DNA from 3 places in the Rhodobacter sp. CZR27 genome. Region 1 is predicted to be linked to each of the others. Evidence: riboswitches for the same ligand, from Rfam matches in the RefSeq annotation. Region 1 holds a riboswitch; each other region holds the start of a gene.

Region 1 (7,873 bases):
TGCAGCACCTCGCTGCCCGGAGCGAGCCGCAGGGTGACCGGCATCCCCTCGCGCCAGTAGGAACTGATCTGGAGAATCGCCGGACCCGACAGGCCGCGATGCGTGAACAGCACGGCCTCGTCGAAGGCCGCCCCGCCCGCCGAGACGCGGGCCGGCACGGCAATGCCCGCCAGCGGCTTCAGCAGGTCCAGCTCCTGCGTCGCGAAGGTCAGCGGGACGAGGCCCGGCCGTGTCTCGACCACCGGCAGGCCGAAGCTTTCGGCCAGGCGATAGCCGTAGCCGCTCGCGCCCATCTTCGGGATGGATTTCCCTCCGGTGGCCACGACGACCGAGGCGGCCGAGACCGCCCCTCGCGAGGTGTCGACGACGAAGCCCCCGCCGTCCCGGCGCACCTCGCCCGGCTCGGTGGACAGCCAGAGCGTCACCCCGGCCTCGCGCATCTGCCGCACCAGCATGTCCACGATCTGCGTGGCGGAGCCGTCGCAGAACAGCTGCCCCAGCGTCTTCTCGTGCCAGGCGATTCCCTCGGCGTCGAGACGGGCGATGAAATCCCACTGCGTGAAGCGCTTCAGCGCCGAGAGTGCAAAGCGCGGGTTCCGCGACAGGAAACGGTCGGGCGCGATGCCGCGGTTGGTGAAATTGCAGCGCCCGCCGCCCGAGATGCGGATCTTCTCGCCCGGCGCGCGGGCATGGTCGATCACCAGCACGCGGCGGCCCCGGCGGCCCGCCTCGATGGCGCAGAACATGCCGGCGGCCCCTGCCCCCAGGATCACGACGTCGGTTTTTTCCATGCGCTTCCATAGCTTGCGGCCAATATCGCGGCAATGCCAGAAATCTGCGGACTGCCCCTTGCAGAGGTCCGGAGGCTTCGCTAAACACCGCCGCAGTTGGGGCGTCGCCAAGCGGTAAGGCAGCGGTTTTTGGTACCGCCATTCGTTGGTTCGAATCCAGCCGCCCCAGCCACTTGCCGGAAGCGATGGCAGCATCGGTTCCGGTGACGACTGCGCTCTTGCGGCTCGGGGGCGCCTTTGCTAGATATCGGCCGCACAGTTGGGGCGTCGCCAAGCGGTAAGGCAGCGGTTTTTGGTACCGCCATTCGTTGGTTCGAATCCAGCCGCCCCAGCCACTTTCCTCAGTCGATACAGCAACCTGCCCGCCGCGGCTGCATGCGCGCCCTTGCGGCGCCGTCAGAACTCCACCCCCGGCTGGCCCTTGATCCCGGCGCGGAACGGATGCTTCACCGCGACCATCTCGGTGACCAGATCGGCCGCCTCGATCAGTTCGGGCTTCGCGTTGCGCCCCGTAAGGACGACATGGGTCATCGGCGGCTTCTCGTCGCGCAGGAAGGCCAGCACCTCGGCCAGGTCCAGATAGTCGTAGCGCAGCGCGATGTTGATCTCGTCCAGCAGGACCATGCGGATCGCAGGATCGCGGATCAGCTCCTTCGCCTTCTCCCAGCCGGCGCGGGCGGCGGCGATGTCGCGCCCGCGGTCCTGCGTCTCCCAGGTGAAGCCCTCGCCCATGGCGTGGAACTGGCAGAGCCCGCCGAACGCGCCGGTCAGCAGACGACGCTCGCCGGTGTCCCAGGCGCCCTTGATGAACTGCACGACGGCGCAGGGCATGCCATGCGCGATGCAGCGCAAGATCATCCCGAAGCCCGAGGAGGACTTGCCCTTGCCCGGCCCGGTATGGACGATGATCAGGCCTTTCTCGCCGGACTTTTCCGCCATCATCCGGTCGCGGGCGGCCTTGATGCGGGCCTTCTTCTCGGCGTGGCGGGTAGCGTCGTCCATCAGCGTATCTCGATCCTGACAAGTTGGGTCTGGGCGCGGGGGCCGGAGAAGACGGGGCGTGCCACCGGGCCGAGCACGGTCGGCAGGTAACCCGCAAGGAAGGACAGCCAGCCAAGGCACCAGAGCGCCGCGGCCAGCGTGACGACATCGGCCGAAGGTGCCAGCGGTGCCGCCAGCCGCAGCAGCGCGGCGCTCCAGATCAGGGCGAAGGCCGCGACCATCGTCGGCCGCGCCCGCAGCGGCCCGCCGTCGCGGGGCGCCGCCGCGCGGGCGGCAAGCGACAGGATCATGCCCGACATGGCGCCCATGGTCAGCGCATGAAGCGCGTCCATCTCCGCCAGCGGCAGCAGGCCGAGCCGCGCGAGGCCCACCAGCACCAGCCCGGCCGCGAGCCAGCCGAAGGTGGCATGCAGCAGCAGGAGCAACAGGTTGCCCCGCGCGTCCCTGCCCCGCCAGCCGGCAAGACGGATGCCCTGCAGGATGCCCGCCGCGATCAGCGCCAGTGCCGAGACGGTTTCTTCCCCGGCGAAGGTCAGCGCCAGAGCCGACCAGAGCAGCCCGAGCGCCGCCCAGCCGAGCGCCGGGCGCGGCGCGGGATCGGCCACCGTCAGCCCGGCCTGCCGCAGCCAGTTCAGCGTGAAGGCCGGCACCATCCGCCCGCCGATGATCGAGATCTTGATCGCGAAGAACATCCAGCCCACGCGGACCATTGTCGCGCTGTCGGGCATCGCCTCGGTGACCGCCGCGCGAAGGTAAAGCGTCTCGGCCAGCCCGAAGGCGAAGATGCCGGCGGCGAAGCCGAGCTTCGGCCAGCGCCGTGCCGCGACCGCCTCGCGCGCAAGCAGGGCGCCGAGCAAGAGAAAGTAGCCCAGCGCCGCCGGCTGGAGCAGCCACAGTGGCAGGCCGGGCCACAGCCCCTCGGCCAGCAGGGCCACCCGCCCGAGCAGCCAGAGCGCCACGAGGGCCATCAGGGGCCGCCCGCTCAGCGGGTCCGCGCCGCGCCAGCTCATCGAGGCGGTCAGGAAGTAGCCCCCCACCGCCGCCGAACCGAGGCCGAACAGCATCTCGTGCCCGTGCCAGAGGCCCGAGGTGCCAAGGACCGGCGTTGAAAGGCCCATCGAGCCGCCCCAGTGCCACCAGACCAGCGCGACCAGCGCCCACAACCCCGCCGCCAGAAACAGCGGCCGATGCGGGGCAAGCCAGATCGAGGATACGGCGGCCATCGGAGTCTCCCGTCGAGCGGCCTTCCTTCTGCCTGCTCGCATCCGGTTTGTGAAGCCCGGCCGCGGCACGCCCGCGCGGGACGGGCGAGCTTCTTGACACGGGCGCCGCTTTGGCCCACCACTCCGCCCGCGCTGGTTCCTGTCATCATGACAGGCGAAGAGGGAATGCCGAGAAGGCAGCCGCCCCCGCGACCGTGACCGGAAAGGTCGCCCAAGCCACTGGCCCCGGGGTCGGGAAGGCGGGCGCCCGCTGGGCCGCAGGCCCTGGATCCGCAAGCCGGGAGACCTGCCCGCGCTGAGACTTACGGGCGGACGGGGTGTTCCGCGGCCGGTGGACCAGGGCGCCTCTTGTCGTCGCGCCCCATTCCCTGGATGCCGCCCCCGATGCCCCCGCACGAGGGACGGCCAATGACCGTGACGCTTCACGTCTGCACCACCTGCCGCGCCGGACGCCCCGTCGCCGAGGGGGAGCCCGTTCCGGGCGCGCTCCTCCACGCGGCCCTCGCCGCGGCAGCCCCGGACGGCGTGCGGGTCGCGCCGGTCGAATGCCTCTCGGCCTGCGCGCAGGGCTGCGCCGTGGCGCTCTCGGCCCCCGGCCGCTGGACCTACGTCTACGGCCGGCTCGACCGGGACCACGCAGCCGAGATCGTCGCCGGGGCCGAGGCCTATGCCGCCGCCCCCGACGGGATCGTGCCCTGGCGCGAGCGGCCCGAGATCTTCCGCAAGCAGTCGCTTGCCCGCATTCCCCCGATCGGAGAGACCCCATGACCGACCTTGCGAAGATCCCCGTCACGGTGATCACCGGCTTTCTCGGCGCCGGAAAGACCACGCTGATACGCCACCTGATGCAGAACGCGGGCGGGCGCCGGCTGGCCGTTCTGGTCAACGAGTTCGGCACCGTGGGCGTGGACGGCGACCTGATCCGCGCCTGCGCCGACGAGAGCTGCCCGGACGAGGCGATCGTGGAGCTTGCGAACGGCTGCCTCTGCTGCACCGTCGCCGACGAGTTCATCCCCACCATCGAAGCGCTGATGGCCCTGCCCCGCCGCCCCGACCACATCCTGATCGAGACCTCGGGCCTTGCGCTGCCCAAACCCCTGCTCAAGGCCTTCGACTGGCCGGCCATCCGCTCGCGCATCACGGTGGACGGGGTGATCGCGCTGGCCGATGCCGAGGCCGTCGCCGCGGGCCGCTTCGCCCCCGACGCCGACGCGGTGGCCGCGCAGGCCATGGCCGAAGGCGCCGATCACGAGACGCCGCTGTCCGAGGTTTTCGAGGATCAACTCGCCTGCGCCGACATCGTGCTCCTGACCAAGGCCGACCTTGCCGGCGAGGCGGGCCTAGCGGCCGCCCGCGCCGTGGTCGAGGCCGAAGCGCCGCGCCCGGTTCCGATTCTCGCAGTGACCGAGGGCACGGTCGATCCGCAGGTGATCCTCGGGATCGGCGCCGCGGCCGAGGATGATCTGGCCGCCCGCCCCTCGCACCATGACGGCGCGGACGACCACGAGCATGACGATTTCGCCTCGACAGTGATCGACCTGCCCGAGATCTCCGATCCCGAGGCACTGGCCGCCGCCATCCGGGCGCTCGCGCGTGAGCGCAACGTCCTGCGCGTCAAGGGCCACGTCGCGGTGGCCGGAAAGCCGATGCGGCTGCTGGTGCAGGCGGTGGGCGAGCGGGTGCGCCACCAGTATGACCGGCCGTGGCCGGGCGAGCGGCTCTCGCGCCTCGTGGTGATCGCCGAGCGTGCCGACATTGACGAGGCCGCGATCCGTCAGGATCTGCTCGCGCGGGTCGCCTGAGCCATGCACGTCGTCTTCCGCGAAAGCCACGGGCTCGAGGAGACCGCAACACCCTTCGATCCGGGCCAGACGCCGGCGGATCTGGTGGTGCTGTCGTTCTCCGACAGCGACCTCGGGGCTTTCGCGGCGGGCTGGCACCGGTCGAAGGGCGGCCTGCCCTCGCTGCGCCTGCTGAACCTCGTGGCGTTGCGGCATCCCCTGTCGATCGACACCTATGCCGAGACGGTGCTGGCCCATGCCAAGGCGATCCTGATCCGGCTGATCGGCGGCGAGAGCTACTGGAGCTACGGTCTGGCCGAGGTGCAGGACCTCTGCCGCCGCCGAGGCATCGCGCTCGCGGTGCTGCCGGCGGACGGGCGCGAGGATCCGGCGCTGGATGCGGTCTCGACGCTGCCGGTCTCGACGCTGCGGCGGCTTTCGGCGCTCTGCGATGCCGGAGGGGCGGTCGCGGCGCAGGCGGCGCTTGCGCAACTGGCGCTGGCGGCGGGACTTTATGCCGGGCCGGTCATGGGCGACAAGCGCGTCCCCGACTGCGGCTGGTACGACCCCGAGCGGGGCGTGATCCCTCAGCCCGAGCCGGGGGGCGTTGTCGTCACCTTCTACCGCAGCTACCTGACCGCCGCCGATACCGCGCCCATCGATGCCCTGATTTTCGCGCTTCGCGAACGGGGGTTCAGCGCCTGCGGCCTCTTTGCCCCCTCGCTCAAGGCGCCGGGCGCGGCGGATTGGATCTCGGCCCAGCTTGCGGTCTTCACGCCGGTGGCGATCGTGAACGCCACGGCCTTCTCGGCGAAAGCCGCCGCCGGTTCGCCGCTCGACGGTCCCGGCTGCCCGGTGTTCCAGGTCGCGCTCTCCACCGCGCGCCGCCGCGACTGGGCTGAGGCCGAGCGCGGCCTGTCGCCGGCCGACCTCGCCATGCATGTCGTGCTGCCGGAAGTCGACGGCCGGATCCTCGCCGGCGTCGTCAGCTTCAAGTCGCCTGGGCGGCGTGATCCCGATCTGCAGTATTCCCGGTTTGCCCATCGCCCGGACGGGGAGCGGATCGCCGCCGTGGCCGACCGCGTTGCGGCTTGGCATCGTCTGGGCCGGACCCCGGCGGCTGAACGGCGACTGGCCCTCGTGCTCTCCACCTATCCCGGCCGTCCGGACCAGATCGCCCATGCGGTGGGCCTGGACGCCGCGGCCTCGGCCGAAGCTCTGCTGGCGACGCTCGCCGCAGAGGGCTACGCTACCGCTCCTGCGGCACCGGTGACGGAGAGCCTGCTCACGGAGGTCCTCGTCTGGCCTCTCGCGGAGTATCGCGCCGCTCTCGCCACCCTGCCCGAGCCGATGCAATTCACCCTTCGTGAAATATGGGGCGATCCCGAGCAGGATCCGGCCTGTCGCGACGGGGCGTTCCGCTTCGCTGCCACCCGGCGCGGCAAGGTGCTGGTGGCGCTCCAGCCCGAGCGCGGCGAGAGCGGCGCGCGGGACGCCGACTACCACGACCTCTCGCGCGTGCCGCGGCACGGCTATGTCGCCTTCTACCTCTGGCTGCACGCGCAGGGCCTGCACGCACTGGTCCACATGGGCGCGCATGGCACGCTGGAGTGGCTGCCGGGAAAGGCCGTCGCGTTGTCTGGCACCTGCTGGCCCGAGGCACTGACCGGCGCGCTGCCCGTGATCTACCCCTTCATCGTCAATGACCCCGGCGAGGCCGCGCAGGCCCGCCGCCGCATTGGCGCGGTGACGCTTGGCCACCTGCCGCCTCCGCTCAGGGACAGCGCGCTGCCAGACAGCCTCAACCGGCTGGAGCGGCTGCTGGACGAATACTCGACCGCCGACGGCCTCGATCCCGCGCGCCGGGGCCGGCTGATCGCCGCGATCCGCGACGAGGCCCGCGCCGCCGGGGTGGAGGCTGATCTCGGCCTCCCCGAGGATGCCACGCCCGCCGAGGCGATCACCCGCATCGACCGCTTCGTCTGCGACCTGAAGGAAAGCCGCTACGGCGAGGGCCTGCACGTCTATGGGCAGGGCGCGGGCGAGACGGCGGGACTTCTGGCTGCGCTCGACGGACGGAGGGTCGCGGCCGGGCCATCGGGCTCGCCGCACCGCGGGCGGGCGGATGTGCTGCCCACGGGCCGCAACCTCTACTCGGTCGATCCGCGCGCGGTGCCGTCGCGCGCGGCCCATGCGCAGGGCGTGAAACTCGCCGAGGAACTCTTGCGGCGCCACCTGCAGGATCACGGCGACTGGCCGAAGGGGCTGGTGGTGGACCTCTGGGGCTCGGCCTCGATGCGCACGGCGGGCGAGGAATTCGCCATGGCGCTGCATCTGGCCGGGCTCGCGCCCCGTTGGGACGAGGGTACGGAGCGGGTTTCGGGGTTCGAGATCCTGCCGCTTGCCCTGCTCGGCCGGCCGCGGATCGACGTCACGCTGCGCGTCTCGGGCCTCTTCCGTGACATCTTCCCGACGCTCGCGCAACTCTTCGGCGCGGGGGCCGAGGCGTTGGCCGAACGCGACGAGGCGCCCGAGGATAATCCCTACCGCACCCCCGGACCCCGCGTCTTCGGCCCGCGCCCGGGGAGCTACGGCGCAGGGGTCCGGGTCGAGAACTACACGGCCGAGGGCCGGGACGCCGCCGGCGAGGCCTGGCTTCAGGGCTCGGCCTGGGCCATCGGCAGCGACGGCGCGCCCGAGCACGCGCCCTCCGCGCTGGCCGATCGCGTGCGTGCGGCCGATGCCTTCGCCCATGTGCAGGACCTGCCCGAGACCGACCTCCTGATGGCCGAAGACTATGCCGCGCATCAGGGCGGCTTTGCCGCCGCGCTCGCCCATCTGGGGCGGGAGGCCACGCTCTACCACCTCGACGCGACGCGCCCCGACTCGCCGCGAGCCCGCACGTTGAATGAAGAGCTTTCGCGCATCGTCCGCGCCCGCATCGCCGACCCCGCCTGGGCCGATGCCATGATGCGCCACGGCTTCCGCGGCGCGGCCGAGATCACGGCGAGCGTGGATCATCTCGCGAGCTTCGCGCAGCTGACCCGCGCGGTGCCGGATCACCTCTTCGACCTCT
Region 2 (7,873 bases), on a different replicon from region 1:
AGGAAGGCCATCACGACCGAAGCGAGGATGCCGAGCACGACCGCGACGGTTCCCGCCCCGACGCCGGGACCGATATAGGCATGGGCAGGCAGCACCGAGGCGGTAAGAAGGACGGCGGCGGTCATTGCGAGACGGTGCATGGCATCAATTCCTCTGTGAAGTAATCGGAGGGCAGCCACCTCATTTCGGAGATGACGTAGAACAGGCTCTCGTCGCCGGGCTTGTGGTTGAGAACCTCGAGGACGGGGTGGCCTTCGGCATCCGTTTCAAAGGCGCGGCCCTGCTGGGTGCTCGAGACGACGGTGCCGCCGTTCTCCAGCGTCTGGTGCTTCCCCCGGATGCGGGTGAAGAAGTTCATCTTCTGCCCGTCCAGCTTGACGGTCGCGTCATAGGTCACGGGGTCGATGCGCTTGATGGCGCTGGCATCGCGGCTCATGCGGTTGTCCAGCACGCTGATCGTGCCATCCGGCAGCCAGTCGGGATCGTGCTGGCGCTGCGTCGCGCCCACCCGCCACCACTTGATCTGCAGCGTGTCGGGGTCGAGCACGAAGACCAGGTTGAGCGATCGGGCGCTGATGAGCAGGTCGCCGGCCTCGAAGCCCGGGAAGGCCGCGGCCAGTGCGGCCGGCAGCGGCTCGGCATCGTTGAAGTGAAACGGATCGTAAAGCCACTCGCCCGTGACGTTCCGCTGGTTCTGATCCGGATCGTTCTCGTCGTAGATCCGAAGCCCGAGGATGTCGATCATCGGGTTGCGTGCGATGATGTCCTCGACCGCGATCTGGCGCAGCACGCGGCCGTCCTCGACCGAGACCTCGGCCAGCACGGTCCAGTCGCTGAAGGTCCAGACGGTGCCCGCCTCCTCGTGCTGCGCGACCGAATGGTGGAAGTTCCCCGGCGTCGTCCAGAGCCGTCCGCCGCAGGCGTCGAAGCGCTGCAGCGAGATGCTGCCGTCGAAGGTGAAGATCAGCGAGCCGTCGCGCAGGATCTCGACCCCGTGGACGAACTTGCGCGCGGTCTCGCGCGGCTCCTGTCCGCCCACGGCGATCTCGTCCAGCATCCAGCTGCGCTCGACCTTCAGGTCGGGCGAGAGCAGGAGCGCCGCGTTGCGGATCTCGCCGTTGATCTCGAAGGCGCCCGCGATCAGCCGCCGGCCGGGCACCATCCGGTCGTGGTCGGCGCGGACCAGTAGGCCGGGGATGTCGAGATCGGGGCCGGAGTCGATGGGCACGAAACCGGTGGTGTCGATGCCCGGATCGCGCGGCAGGCCGAGCGCCTCGTCCTCATATTCGCCCCGCGCCTGGCTGGCGAGTTGGAGCAGCACATCCTTGGTCGTCGTCGGAAACGAGGCGATGGCGACGGCGGCCCGCCCCGCCGCACCCGCGCTGTCGCTGCCGTAGACGGTGGCCTTCACCGCCCAGCCGAATGCCACCGTGAGAAGAAGCCACACGAGAACCAGAAACAGCACAAGCCAAAGCGGTACGGTTCGATCCATTGCTCAAATCCTGTCCCGAGGCGAAAGCGGCTCGGCCTCGCCCCAAGTGGCACGTGTGAGAAGAATTATTTCGTCCAAGCTAAACAAAACCTCCGGTTGCTGTCAAACAACCAGAGATAGCTTTAGGGGATGGCGGGGTGATTTTCCTGAAACGGGAAGGCATTGCCCTCGGCATCTTCTCGCTGTGAGAGTTCGCGTGGCAATACGCAGGCTGGGGCTGGGTGAATTCGCCCCGGCCCTGTCCGCTCGTGCCGGCGGCGGTGGTCCCGTGCCAGCCGTTTCGCGGGCACCGCTGGGCAACAGCGTCCGGCGGCCGGGAGTTCCCCGGCCGCCGCGATTTTTTCCCATCCGCGGCTCAGCCTTGCCCGGTCAGGCGTTCATGCGCCGATCATGAGGTGATGAACTTTCGGACGAACTCGGTTCTGGGGCGGGCGCGGATCTCGGCGGGCTTTCCGAACTGCAGCGCGGTCGGCGCAATGCCCGCGGCGGCTGTAATCGGTGCAAGCAACGGAGAAGGTCTACGTCGGGCCCTTGGTCAGGAGAAGCGGATCACACAACGGCAGAAGAAGCGGGGTGGACCCCATGTTAATGATGGCGATACAGCCTGTTGCCGACCGTTCTTCAGGTTCCATGGGAACCGGAAGCGGGGAGGAGCATCCCGCTCATGCCAGTTCCGCCCGGTGTCGCAGGGCTGGGACTGGCCATCGACGGCGCGCCGACTGAGCCGGCAAGCAGACGGCGCTTAGCGTGAGCGGCAGCCTGCGCTCACTCGGGGCTGGCGCTGGAAGCGGCGGAAGTGGGGGCCGAGAGCAACTGCTCCGCCGCAGCCGGTGTGCCGACCAGATCCGCAAGCGTCAGCGAGTCGATCAGCACGAGGTAGGACCAGAACACCTCGGCGAAAAGCTTGCGGATCCGGCACGAAGCCTCGTCCTTGCAATCGTCGCAGGGCTGGTAGGACCGGCGCGAGAGGCAGGGCAACGGGGCGATCGGTCCGTCGATCATGCGCAGCAGATCGCTCAGCGGAATTCTGGCAGGATCCTTGATCAGCATGTAGCCGCCCGCCCGGCCCCGCATGCTGGCGATGAAGCCCGCATTGCGGATGTCGAGCAGGATGTGCTCGAGAAAGCGCTTGGGCGTGCCGGATCTTGCAGCGATATCCTCGATCCGCAGGGGGCGGCGCTCGCCGGCTCGCTCCTCGGCCAGCACCATCAGCGCCTTCAGCGCGTATTTCATCTTTTGCGTGATCATCGGACCAGCCTAGAGACGCATCCCCCTCAAGGCAAGCGGCACGACCTGAACGCCGTGCAGGCATTGGCTTTTCGCGCGAACCACCACGCGGCTCCGGCGCCGGGTCTTGATCGCCCGGGGCCGCTGCGGTTGACTGGCGAGGGCGGGATGCGGAGGGCGGCATGCATCGGCAGAACCGGGTCGATCCCTTCGGCGGGCTGCAGGCGGTGGCCGCTCGCGGCAGCCTCATGGGGAACCGCGGCATCCTGCACGACCCGACCGGAGGCATCCGGCGCACCCACGCCCACCGGAGCTGGGTGACCTGCCGCCTCGACTTCCGCGGCCGCAAGCAACAGGTCATGGCGCCCGGGGCCTACACACAGCTGTTCTTTCTCGACGAGGCCACGGCATTTGCCGCTGGCCACCGTCCCTGCGGCGAGTGCCGGCGCGACCGCTACCGGGACTTCTGCGCGGCCTGGTGTGCCGTTCATGGCGACGCCGAACCGGGCCGGTCGCTGCCGCAGACCATCGACCGCCAACTCCATCAGGCACGGATCGGCCGGAACGGGGTCAAGATCACCTTCGCGGCCCGGCCGGGGGAGCTTCCCGAGGGCACGATCTTCGCAGCCGCAGGCAGGCCGGTGCTCGTCTGGAACGACAGCCTGTTCGACTGGTCCTTCGACGGCTACACGCGCCGCAGGTCGCCCGTGCCGCCGGAGGTCGATGTTCTCACGCCCGCCCCGATCGTCGCGCTGCTCCGCCGCGGCTGGTTGCCCGGGGCCGCGCCGGAGTGACCGGGAGGAAGCGCGCAGCCAACCGGAGCGGGCGGCGCCCGCCCGCTCCGGTCGCGGCCGTCAGCCGAGGCTGCCGGCCTTCGCGTCGTCCCAGCCTTCGTCCATCAGCAGCGCGTCCAGATCGAGCCGCTGGCGCCACCCCTTCAGCGCAAGCTCGGGCGCGGTGTAGAAGCGGTCCACATGGCCGATGCAGAGATAGGCCACGATGCGCACCCGCTCGGGGATGTTCAGCAGGCTGCGCAACTCCTCCTCGCGGTAGATGCTGACCCAGCCGACGCCGAGGCCTTCGGCGCGGGCGGCCAGCCACAGGTTCTGCACCGCGCAGACCGTGGAATAGAGATCCATCTCGGCGTTGTGCGTCCGGCCCAGCACCACCGGGCCGCAGCGGTCGCGGTCGCAGGTGACGACGATGTTCAGCGGCGCCTTGCGGATCCCCTCCAGCTTCAGCGACCGGTAGGTGTCGCGCTTTTCGGTGGGGAAAAGTTCCGCGGCCTCGGCATTGGCGCGCAGGAAGGCCGCGTGCACGGCCGCGCGACGCTCGGCATCGCGGATCAGGATGAAGTTCCAGGGCTGCATGAAGCCGACCGAGGGCGCGAGATGCGCGGCCTCGAGCACCCGGCGCAACATCGCAGGATCGATCGGATCGGGCAGGAACTCGTCGCGCACGTCGCGGCGCTCGGCGATGATGTCGTAGAGCGCCTGCCGCTCGGCATCGCCGAAGCGGCGGGCGGGAAGGGGTTGAACCCCGGCGGTGGGGTCGGAAGAAGAGGGCGGCATGATGTCCGGGCCTTTCGCATGACGATCCCGCCGCCGTCCACGCGGCAGGAACTTCTTCGCCGGGCCGGTCTTCTGGCTTCGGTTCACCTGCCCACAAGCGCCTTCCCGGTTGCCCGGTGGCATGGTGCCTGCGGCATCCCCGTCACAGCGGCGGGCCCGCGCCGGAATTACACCGGCTTCCCGATTCTCCGCCTCTCGGCGGCACCCGGCGGAAGAAAGGCAGATCAGATCGGACCGGCGAAGGCAATCCGCTGACGTTGCGCGGCTGACCGCGGCTTGGCCGGTCGCGCGGACCGGGCGCCGAATTGATGGGCAAAGCCTGCCGCCTTCCTGCATCGCCTGCGGCGAAATGCCCGAAGATCTTGGCGCCACCCCCTGCAACAGCGATCTCTGAGGGGCTATAGTCCGGGCGGGCGATCCCGCCATGCGCCCGGCTGCCAGAGTGACGAGGGTTCGTGATGCAGAGTGAGGCCGTGACAGACCTGCACCCCCGGCCCGGGATGCCCGGAGGTGGGAGGCCGCAGCCCCCGCATCCGATGGTGCCCCCGCCGCCCGCGCATTGGCTGACCGAGGATGAGGTGCCACCGGCCCAGACCGTGGCCCTCCGGCTGGCCGCCTATCTGGCCGAGGGCCTGGCCCGCTACCGCGCGCAGGTCTGTCTGGCCGCCGATGCGCCCGCGACGCTGCCGATGGACCGGATGACGATCACCATCGCGCCCACGGCCGAGCGCGAACTGCATCTCGTGCTGTTCCTGCCCGGGCAGGATTCGCTGCGACTGGACCTGATCGACCTCGGCATCTACCGCCTGCTCGGATCGGGTCTGCCGATGCCCGAGGGCGGCCTGCGCCTGATCCCGATTCCCGCCTTCTCGCGGGTGCAGGCGGCGGGGCCGTTCCTGCGCAAGGACGTGGTCTACCGGATCGCGCCGCTCGACGGTCCCTGGCCCGAAGGCGAGGCGATGGGCGGCTGAGGCGCCGCCCGCGAGCCTAGTCCCGGGCCGCCCGCGCCGCGGCCTGAAGCGCCAGAAAGGCCGCATGCCGGCGGTCGTGCAGGGCCGCAAGCTCGCCGCCGACCGGCTCGTAGACCTGAGCCGTCCGCGACATGCGCTGCATGGCGACCCTCATGTCGGGTGCCAGCCCGGCGGCCACCGCACCAAGGATCGCCGAGCCGAGCAGCACCGGTTCGGCCTCGGCGCTCGCGACCACTGGCTTTCCGGTCACGTCGGCGATCAGCTGGCGCACAACGTCAAGCTGTCCCGCCCCGCCGCTGATCGCGATGCGCTCGATGCCGGCGCCTGCCTTCTCCTGCGTCTCGAGGATCTGGCGCAGGCCATGTGCGATGCCGCAGATCCCCGCCACGTAGAGCGCGACGAGGCTTTCCAGGTCCCGCTCCATCCCGAGGCCCGCGATCACGGCGCGGGCGTGGGGATCCGCGAAGGGCGCGCGGTTGCCGAGGAACTCGGGCACGACGTGCAGCCCTGCTGCGCGGGTGACGACATGCGAGAGCGACTCGAGCCCCTCCGCCGCCTGCGTCGCGAGGAAGACCGGCAACGGCTGGCCGGCCGCCCTTGCCGCCCGCGCAGCCTCTGCCGCGGCGGGATGGAACGACAGCAGTTGCTCGATAGCGGCGCCCGCGGCGGACTGGCCGCCCTCGTTCAGCCACATGCCGGGGACCATGGCCGACTGGTAGGGGCCCCAGACGCCGGGAACGAACACCGGCTCGCGCGTCGTGGTCATCGTGCAGGAGGAGGTGCCGAAGACATAGGCGAGGTCGCGCTCGGGCGTGCCCTCGGCGCCCACCGTTCCGATGCCGCCGGCATGGGCGTCGATCAGCCCCGCGCCGACCGGCGTGCCGGTGACAAGACCCAGGTCCGCCGCGGCCTGCGGCGTGAGCCCGGTGCCGAGCGGCGTTCCCGGCTCCACCACACGCGCTCCGATGCGCGAGAACTCCTCGTCGGCCAGCACGCCCAGACCCACCTGCCGGAAATAGTCCGGATCCCAGCGGCGTTCATGCGCAAGATACGTCCACTTGCAGGTAACGGTGCAGGTCGAGCGCGCCAGATCCCCCGTCGCCCGCCAGCCAAGGTAATCGGCCAGGTCGAAGAATTGCCATGCCGCATCGAAGATTGCAGGCCGATGTTCACGCAACCACAGAAGTTTCGGCGTCTCCATCTCGGGCGAGATGCGCCCGCCGACATAGCGCAGCACCGGATGGCCCATCGCATTGATCCGCTCGGCCTGATCGACGGCGCGGTGATCCATCCAGACGATGATGTTGCGCTCGGCGTCCTCGCTGGGACCGACGGGCAGGGGCGCCCCGCCTTCACCCACGACCACCAGCGAGCAGGTGGCGTCGAAGCCGACGCCTGCCACCGCCTCGGGCGCAAGGCCGGCCTCGGCCAGCGCGGCGCGGGTGGCGGTGCAGACGGCGCGCCAGATCTCGTTGCCGGACTGCTCGACGATGTGGCCGGCCTCGCGCCAAAGGCCGATGTCGCATTTCGCCGAGGCGACCATCCGGCCCGTGAGGTCGAAGAGGCCCGCGCGCGCACTGCCCGTGCCGACGTCGATGCCGAGGAGAACCCGGTCCGCTGCGGCGGCCGGTCGGGAAGTCTCAGGGGTCATGGAATACCTCCGCGAAAGGGCGGCGCGTCAAAGATCGACGCTGTTGGGCAGGATGACGAGGTCGCGGACCACCACGCCGCGCGGGCGCGACAGCATGAAGAGCACCGCCTCGGCCACCTCCTTCGGCTGCATGAGCGAGCCGTTGGCCAGCGCCTCCTCCATCTTGGCCTTCGGCCAGTCGTCGAGGAGCGCGGTCACCACCGGGCCGGGCAGGACCGAGCCGACGCGCACCCCGTGCGGCGCGACCTGCCGGCGGGTCGAGTGGACGAAGGCCTGAACCGCGAACTTCGAGGCTGTGTAGATCGGCTCCCACACCACCGGGACGACACCGGCGACCGAGCTGGTGAACAGGATGTCGCCGGTCTTGCGCTCGATCATGTAGGGCAGGACGGCGTGGACCGAGCGGAAGGCCGCGTTGATGTTCAGGTTCAGCATCCGGTCCCAGGCATCCGGGTCGCCCTCGGCCACCGGCCCGCCGATATAGGCGCCGGCATTGGCGTGGAAGATGTCGAGCGAGCCCGCCAGCTCAAGGATCCGCGGCAGCATCCCCGAGACCTGCGGCCCGTCGAGCAGATCGACCACCAGCGGAAGGGCGCGCGGGCCGATCTCGGCGCAGAGCGCGCGCAGCCGCTCCTCGGCGCGGTCGATCAGCACCACCGTCGCGCCTTCCGCCACCAGTGTCCGCGCGCACTCCAGCCCGATGCCGGAGGCCGCGCCGGTGATGGCGGCGACCTTTCCGTCCATGATGTTTCCCATGTTGGTCCTTCCTTCAGGCGCGTCCGTGGCTGACCCGGCTCTGGCGGGCAAGCGAGTCAACGATGACGGCGATGGCGAGCACTCCGCCGGTGATCATGTAGCGCAGCGACGACGAGAGATTGAGCAGCGTCAGCCCGTTCGAGATCGCCTGAATCACGAGGATGCCGAGCAGCGCCGAGAATGCGCTGCCACGGCCGCCGAAGAG
Region 3 (7,873 bases), on a different replicon from region 1:
CGGACTGCTGCCGGCGGCGCTGGTGTGGCGCATGCCGGTCCGCCGCCTGCCGCGCTGGCAGGCCCTGTCGCGGTGGGTCGCGGCCCCGGTCCTGTGCGTTGCATTGGGAGCGGGGCTGCTTGCCATCAACTTCAAGGACTTCTCGGCCGTTCTTCGCGAACGGAAGGAACTGGTCGCCGCCTGGCAGCCGGCCGCGCCGCTGGGCGCGGCAGTGCGCTATGCCAGGCTCGTGCTGCGCACGCGCGAGGTCACGGCGGCGCCCCTTGGCCTCGACGCGCACAAGGGTGCGCGCCTCGCCGCAGCCGAGAAGCCGGTCCTGACGGTCCTCGTGGTGGGTGAAACCGTGCGCGCGCAGAACTGGGGCCTGAACGGCTATGCGCGGGACACCACGCCGGAGTTGCGCGCCCGGGGCGTCGTGAACTTCCCGCAGGTCGAAAGCTGCGGCACCGCCACGGCGGTTTCCATGCCCTGCATGTTCTCGGTCCTGCCGCGCCGCGACTACAGCCAGGAAAAGGGCCTTGCCACCGAGAACCTGCTCGACGTGCTGTCCCATGCCGGCGTGGCCGTCGAGTGGCACGACAACAACACCGGCGACAAGGACATCGCGGCACGGGTGACCTCGGCGAGGGTCCCCGCCGATCCGGCCGCCTGCGGCGAGGGGGAATGCACCGATGCGGTCTTTCTCGACCTGCTGAAGCGGAAGATCGCCGGCATCGACCGCGACACGGTGCTGGTGCTTCACCAGATCGGCAGCCACGGCCCGGCCTATCACCTACGCTACCCGCGCGCCTTCGAGCGGTTCCAGCCCGCCTGCCACAGCGCCGAATTCTCGGATTGCACCGACGAGGAGATCCGCAACGCCTATGACAACACCGTGGCCTTCACCGACCATGTGCTTGCGGGAATGATCGACATGCTTGCCGCGCAGCAGCGGGTGATCCCAGCGCTCGTCTATGTCTCGGACCATGGCGAGTCGCTGGGCGAGAACGGGCTCTACCTGCACGGCGCGCCGTGGTTCATGGCGCCGGACACCCAGACGCGGGTTCCCATGGCGATGTGGCTGTCAGACGCGTTCCGCCGCACCATGCAGCTGGACGAAGCCTGCCTGCGCGCCGCGGCCGAGGCGCCGGCGAGCCATGACAACCTGTTCCATACCCTGCTGGGCCTGATGGACGTCGACACCCGCGTCCGCGATGCCGGTCTCGACCGCGTCTCGGCCTGCCACCACCCGGCCGCCTGAAGGAGTTGCCATGACCGATCGCATCGACATTCCCCGGCCGGGCCGGGTCGACGGCCCCGCGCATCTGCTGGCGGCGGCCAGCCACTCGTTCGGCGGGCTGCGCCGGCTGTCGCACGAAACCGCTTTCCGCCACGAGGGTCTCGCCGGGGCTGCCGGGCTGGCCCTGCTGCTCGGCACCCGCGCCGGGCCGGGCGAGATCGTCGTGGCCGTGCTCCTCTTCCTGATGCTCGTCGCGGTCGAGGCGCTGAACACCGCGATCGAGGTGATCGTCGATCATCTGTCGCCCGGCTGGGCCGAATTCGCGCGGGATGCCAAGGACCTGGGCTCGCTGGCCGTGCTCTGCCTGATCGCGGCGAACCTGGTCTTCCTCGGCTATGCCGTGCTGTCCTGAGGCGGAACGGCCCGCGCCTGAAATCCCCCGTCGCGCCCCGGAACGGGCGAGGCAAGGCGCAGCTGCCAGCCCGCGCCGTTCACGATGCCGCTGGCGATGGCAAGGCCCAGCCCGGACCCCTTGCCGTGGGTCCGGCCGCGCTCGAACCGGGTCGCCAGCCGTGACAGAATCCCGGCCGGGATCGGGCGGCAGTCGTTGGTGACGGCAAGGCCGTCGGGACCCAGCGTCACCTCCACCGGCCCGTCGCCATGGGCCAGAGCATTCTCGATCAGGTTGCGCGCGAGGATCGCGAAGGCGTCCGGATCGAGATGCGAGACGAGCGGGCCTGCCTCGAGGCGGATCCGCCACCCCTCGGGTGCGTGGCGGAAGTCCTCGACCACCATGTGGAGCAGGGGGGCAAGATCCCTCGCCTCGGGCGCCAGCACCCCCGCCCCCTCGGCGCGGGAGAGCTGCAGCAGCTTTTCGGAAAGCCGCGCCAGACGCTTAAGTTCGGCCTCCAGCCCCTCGGCCCGGGGCCGAAGCGACTCGGGCGCCTCGGCCACCAGCCGCTGGGTCTGGGCAAGGGCGGCTGCGACGGGCGTGCGCAACTCGTGCGCCGCATTGGCGGTGAAGCTGCGTTCGGCATCGAGGGCGCGGCCAAGGCGCGCCATCAGGCGATCCACGGCGTCCCGGATCGGCAGCAACTCGACCTGGAGCGACCTTGTGCCGAGCGGGCGCAGGTCGGTCTCGTCCCGCCCCTGCACCTCGCGCGAGAGGTCGCGCAACCGGGCCAGACCCACGCGGGTGCGCCAGGCCACCAGCGCAAGGGTGATGGGCAGGATCAGCAGGAGCGGCACCACGAAGGCGATCAGCGTCTCCTCCACCGCCTCGCGGCGGTTCTCCAGCGGCTCCGCAATCTCGATCGTCCACTGGCCGCTGGCATCCTGGGCCGAATAGATCCGGTGGTCCGGTCCGGTCCGGAACCCCGGCGGCAAGGGGTCCGCGAAGGTAACGGCCGAGGCCCCCTGCGACCAGAGCACCGTGGTGCCGGAGGCGTCGCGGATGACGAAGGTCAGGCCTTCCTCGTGATCACCCGCGCGCGCGACCGGCTCGGGCTCCACCGCGCTGGCCAGACGGTCGCCGGCCACCGCCAGCGGCAGCAGCCGCTCGGCCGTCTCCTGCAGCGCACTGTCGAACAGCTCGTCCAGTTCCTCGCGCATGTAGTGGATCGCCAGCAGCGTCGCCGCCGTCCAGAGCAGCACGATGCCGGCCGAAAGGCTGAGCGCGAGGTCGCGGCGCAGGCTGCGCGCCCGCCTCATCGCCGCACCAGCCGGTAGCCCAGCCCGCGCTGCGTCTCGATCCGGTCGCGGCCCAGCTTCTTGCGCAGCCGGCTGACATAGACCTCGATCGTGTTGCTCTCGACCTCGGCATCGAAGTTGTAGAGCGTCTCCTCGAGCTGCGCCTTGGACACGATCGAGTTCGGCCGGTGCAGCAGGGCGTCCAGGATCGCCCATTCCCGATGGCTGAGGACGACCGGGCCATCGGGTCCCTCGATGCTGCGCCCGGCGACATCGACCTCGAGCGGGCCGATCATCAGCCTCGGATTGGGGTTGCCGGCATAGCGCCGAGCCACGGCACCGATGCGCGCCGACAGTTCGGACAGGTCGAACGGCTTGACCATGTAGTCGTCGGCGCCGGCGTTCAGGCCCTCGATCCGCTCGGTAATGCGGTCGCGCGCGGTCAGGATGATCACCGGCATCCCCAGCCCGCGCGCCCGGAGCCGGCGCAGGAAGTCGATGCCGCTGCCGTCGGGCAGGGTCAGGTCAAGCAGCACGAGATCGAAGCTGGCCGTCTCGACCGAGGCAAGCGCATCCTCGACCGAGGCCACGAGATCGGCCGCATGGCCCTCGGCCGCAAGCTGGTCGCGGATCGCCCCGCCCAGCCCCGCGTCGTCCTCTACCAGTAGGATGCGCATCGGATCTCCGCCGGCCCTTGCCCTGCCCGCATCTTCCATGCGGTGCGGCGGGGGCAGGCGTCAAGCGCGGGGCGCGCGGCCCGGGACCCGTGGGCGCCCGGGCGCCGGCTTTCACTTCGAGGCCAGCGTGATCGGCAGCGCCTCGGCCGAGATCCGCACCGTCCCGCCCGTGCGGGCGAAGGTGTAGATGGTGCGCTGTTCGAACGGCAGCGAGAAGTGGACGGAGTCCCGATCCTCGAGCCGCATCTTCACCACCTGCGGCTCGGCCGAGGGCGAGCGGGCGCGGAAGGCCGCGGTCACCTCGATCCCGCCATCGGCCAGATCGGTGCGATAGGCCGCCATGTCGAGCGCGCCGGTGTGCAGGCTGCCCGCCTGCAGCGGCGCGGTCAGCGTGACCTCTTCGGCCGAGGCGGCGGCGGCCAGTGTCAGCGCGGCGAGGGATAGGGAGAGAATCGTTTTCATATCGGGACCTGTCCAGAACGGGAGGCGGCCGGATCGGCCGGATCATGTGTCGGCAAGGACCTAATGCTGCGGCGCAGCACTGTCCATGCGCGCGGCTGCAGTCCCGCTATGCAGCAGGCGGGATGATGGCGCACCACCGCTCCGCGCAAGCGCGGCGGCGACAGACGCGCGGCGCAACGCCCGCCGGGCGGGTGCTTGCGCAACAGGAGGGGCAGGTTCCGGCCGCGCGACATGCAGAAAGTTGACGCGGGTGCCGCGATCTGTCACGCCCTGCCCTGACGGTTCCCGACCGCCGCAAGGCCAAGGGATGAAAAGGGAACGCGGTGAGGGGGTGACAGCCCGAATCCGCGACTGCCCCCGCAACTGTGAGCGGCGAGCCGCCTCCGAAGACGCCACTGGCCGATGGCCGGGAAGGTTCGGGGAGGGCTGTGACCCGCGAGTCAGGAGACCTGCCGTCGCTTTCGCCGGGCAACCGGACCCACCCCATGCGCCGTCGGGGATGACGGCTAGGAGGACCACATGCATATCGAACCCGGTCTCGTGACCGGAGCAAAACTCGCCGTAGGCTATGCCACCGCGGTGACGGCCGGAGGCTACACGCTGAAGCTTGCCGCCGAGACCATCCGCGAGAAGGGCCTGGCCTCGCTCGCGGTGCGCAGCCTCATCGCCGCGGCCTGCGTCTTCACCTTCTTCCAGATCCTGCCGCATTACCCGGTGGGCGTGTCCGAGGTGCACTTCATCCTCGGCTCGACGCTGTTCCTGATCCTCGGGGCGGCGCCGGCCGCCTTCGGCCTGACCGCCGGCCTGCTCGTGCAGGGGCTGTTCTTCGCGCCCTTCGACCTGCCGCAATTCGGCATGAACATCACGACGCTTCTGGTTCCGCTCTTCGCGGTCAAGGCGCTGGCCGACCGGATCATCCCGGCGCACCGGCCCTATGTGGACCTCGACTACGGGCAGGCGCTGGCGCTTTCCACCGCCTATCAGGGCGGCGTGGTGGCCTGGGTCGCCTTCTGGGCCTTCCTCGGCCAGGGCTTCGGCGCCGCGAGCGTGGCTTCGGTCGCAACCTTCGGCAGCGCCTACATGCTGGTCGTCCTGATCGAGCCGCTGACCGACCTTGCGGTGCTGGCGGCGGCCAAGGCTGCGCGCGGCCGTATGCCGGCGGGCCTGTTCACGCCCCGCCTGCATCAGGCGGCCTGACGCCGGGGCGCGGGCGCGGCCGCCGGGCCGCGCCCGCCCTTCCCCGCAGGGGATTGACCCGCGCCACCCCCGCCGCTCCTTCTCGCAACCGACCGGATGGCCCGCCTGCCTCGGCCCGGCACGGAGACTTCATGATGCTGGAAGCTCACTCCCTGCCGCCGGGGCTGATGATCGGCGCTCCGGGCTCGGGCTCGGGCAAGACTACGGTGACGCTGGGGCTTCTGCGCGCCTTCCGAGACGAAGGCCTGGGCGTGCAGCCCTTCAAGAACGGACCCGACTACATCGACCCCGCCTTCCATCGCGTGGCGGCGGGACGCCCCTCGTTCAACCTCGACGGCTGGGCGATGTCGCCGGCGCTTCTGGCGGGCCTGGCCGCCGAGGCGGCAGGCGCGGATCTGGCCCTCGCCGAGGGCTCGATGGGCCTTTATGACGGCACTTCGGCGCCGGGTGTCACCGGGCGCGGCGCGGCGGCCGAGATCGCGGCCCGCTTCGGCTGGCCGGTGGTGCTGGTGCTGGATGCGGCCGGTCAGGCGCAATCGGCCGCGGCGACCGCGCTCGGCTTCGCGCGCCATCCCGACGCGCCGCCCTTCGCGGGCGTGATCCTCAACAACATCGCCTCGGCGCGGCACGAGGTGATGATCCGGCGCGAGATGGAGCGGCTCGGCCTGCCGGTGCTGGGCGCCCTGCCCCGCCGCCGTGACCTCGCGCTGCCCGAGCGTCACCTGGGACTGGTCCAGGCGGGCGAACATCCCGACCTCGAGGGCGCCATCCTGCGCTTTGCCGCGCTCCTGCGCGATCACGCCGATCTTGCGGCGATCCGTGCCGCGGCCCGCTCCACGACAACGACGGCGCCGGGACCGCTGCCGGGGCCGCCCGCGCAGCGCATCGCCCTGGCCTCGGATGCGGCCTTTTCCTTCACCTATCCGCATCTGCTGGAAGGCTGGCGCCGCGCCGGGGCCGAGATCCTGCCCTTCTCGCCGCTGGCCGACGAGGCGCCGCCGGAGGCCGATCTGGTCTGGCTGCCGGGCGGCTATCCCGAACTGCACGCCGGCCGGCTTGCCACGGCGGCACGGTTCCGCGCGGGCCTTCGGCGTCACGCGGAAACCGGGCCCGTTCACGGCGAATGCGGCGGCTACATGGTGCTGGGCGAGGCGCTGGTGGATGCGGCCGGCGTCCGGCATTCGATGACCGGGCTGCTCGGCCTCGTCACCAGCTTCGAGCGGCGGCGGCTGCATCTCGGCTACCGCTGTGCCGAGCTGCTGGCTCCGGTGCCGGGCCATGCCGCCGGCGCGCGACTGCGCGGCCACGAGTTCCACTATTCGTCAATCCTCGCCCAGCCGGACGAGCCGCTGGCCCGGGTGACCAACGCGGAAGGCGAGACGGTGCCCGAAACCGGCTCGCGCCGCGGCACGGTGACCGGCAGCTTCTTTCACCTGATCGCGCCGGAACCGGCGGCCTAGGTCTTCCGCCGACGCCGGGGAATCGCGGCCCTGCCCCGCCCGCCGGATGCGGGCCACAGCGCGGGAGGCCGGCGCTCCGGCATGCCGCGGCCCTTCGCACCGGCCTGGACGTTACGGCACGCGGCGGCGGCGGGCCGCCTTTCCGGTTTCGTCGCGGCACGCGGCTGCATTAGGCTTCCGCCCGGTCAGCAGGAAGGGGAGGGCTTGATGACAACGGAACCGATCGTGATCGCGGGCGCGGCGCGGACGCCGATGGGCGCGTTCCAGGGGGCGCTGAAGGGGATGAGCGCGGTGGATCTTGGCGCGGCCGCCATTTCGGCCGCGCTTACCCGTGCGGGCCTTGTGCCGCAGGCGGTGGACGAGGTGGTGATGGGCTGCGTGCTGCCCGCGGGCCTTGGTCAGGCCCCGGCACGGCAGGCGGCCATCGGCGCGGGCCTGCCCGAGGCCGTGCCCTGCTCGACGCTGAACAAGGTCTGCGGCTCCGGGATGAAGGCCACGATGCTGGCCCATGACGCGATCCGCGCCGGCAGCGTCGACATCGTGGTCGCGGGCGGCATGGAGAGCATGTCGAACGCGCCCTACCTGCTCGACAAGGCGCGCGGCGGCTACCGCATCGGCCACGGGCGGGTGCTCGACCACATGTTCCTCGACGGGCTGGAGGACGCCTATGACAAGGGCCGCGCGATGGGCACCTTCGCCGAGGATTGCGCCGAGGCCTACCAGTTCACCCGCGAGGCGCAGGATGCCTATGCGCTGGAATCGCTCTCGCGAGCGCAGTCGGCCATCGCCGAGGGCCGTTTCGCCGCCGAGGTCGTGGCGCTCGCCGGCGTGGCGCATGACGAGGCACCGGGTCGCGCGCGGCCCGAGAAGATCCCCCAGCTGAAGCCCGCCTTCCGCGAGGGCGGCACGGTAACGGCGGCCAACAGCTCCTCGATCTCGGACGGGGCGGCGGCGCTGGTCGTCACACGGATGGGGGTGGCCGAGGCGCGCGGCCTCGCGCCGCTCGCGGTGATCCGGGGGCATGCGAGCCACGCGCAGGCGCCCAGCCTCTTCACCACAGCGCCGATCTTCGCGATCCGCAAGCTTCTGGACCGGTTGGGCTGGCAGGCCGGCGACGTGGACCTTTACGAGATCAACGAGGCCTTCGCCGTGGTCGCCATGGCCGCGAT

Evidence for each region. A riboswitch is a leader RNA that binds a small molecule or an ion and turns the genes downstream of it on or off. The one in region 1 is predicted to bind cobalamin.
Region 2: linked by a shared signal. The riboswitch ahead of bluB (5,6-dimethylbenzimidazole synthase) and the one ahead of CK951_RS08495 (DUF1636 domain-containing protein) in region 1 are both predicted to bind cobalamin.
Region 3: linked by a shared signal. The riboswitch ahead of CK951_RS17325 (energy-coupling factor ABC transporter permease) and the one ahead of CK951_RS08495 (DUF1636 domain-containing protein) in region 1 are both predicted to bind cobalamin.

The regions. Positions count from the first base shown of each region.
Region 1 covers NZ_CP023548.1:1,745,920-1,753,792, reverse strand. The annotation lists gene CK951_RS08520 (NAD(P)/FAD-dependent oxidoreductase) at 1-791, opposite strand, end outside; tRNA gene CK951_RS08515 (tRNA-Gln) at 889-963, shown strand; tRNA gene CK951_RS08510 (tRNA-Gln) at 1,052-1,126, shown strand; gene cobO (cob(I)yrinic acid a,c-diamide adenosyltransferase) at 1,188-1,793, opposite strand; gene CK951_RS08500 (NnrS family protein) at 1,793-3,016, opposite strand; cobalamin riboswitch at 3,133-3,325, shown strand; gene CK951_RS08495 (DUF1636 domain-containing protein) at 3,425-3,784, shown strand; gene cobW (cobalamin biosynthesis protein CobW) at 3,781-4,818, shown strand; gene cobN (cobaltochelatase subunit CobN) at 4,822-7,873, shown strand, end outside.
Region 2 covers NZ_CP023549.1:80,471-88,343, reverse strand. The annotation lists gene CK951_RS16595 (hypothetical protein) at 1-140, opposite strand, end outside; gene CK951_RS16590 (arylsulfotransferase family protein) at 122-1,492, opposite strand; gene CK951_RS16585 (Rrf2 family transcriptional regulator) at 2,258-2,740, opposite strand; gene CK951_RS16580 (hypothetical protein) at 2,902-3,513, shown strand; gene bluB (5,6-dimethylbenzimidazole synthase) at 3,574-4,290, opposite strand; cobalamin riboswitch at 4,335-4,514, opposite strand; gene CK951_RS16570 (hypothetical protein) at 4,749-5,261, shown strand; gene CK951_RS16565 (FGGY-family carbohydrate kinase) at 5,278-6,912, opposite strand; gene CK951_RS16560 (SDR family oxidoreductase) at 6,940-7,668, opposite strand; gene CK951_RS16555 (sugar ABC transporter permease) at 7,682-7,873, opposite strand, start outside.
Region 3 covers NZ_CP023549.1:239,263-247,135, forward strand. The annotation lists gene CK951_RS17300 (phosphoethanolamine transferase) at 1-1,240, shown strand, start outside; gene CK951_RS17305 (diacylglycerol kinase) at 1,251-1,631, shown strand; gene CK951_RS17310 (HAMP domain-containing sensor histidine kinase) at 1,613-2,929, opposite strand; gene CK951_RS17315 (response regulator transcription factor) at 2,926-3,585, opposite strand; gene CK951_RS17320 (hypothetical protein) at 3,697-4,047, opposite strand; cobalamin riboswitch at 4,310-4,519, shown strand; gene CK951_RS17325 (energy-coupling factor ABC transporter permease) at 4,567-5,244, shown strand; gene CK951_RS17330 (cobyrinate a,c-diamide synthase) at 5,379-6,704, shown strand; gene CK951_RS17335 (acetyl-CoA C-acyltransferase) at 6,912-7,873, shown strand, end outside.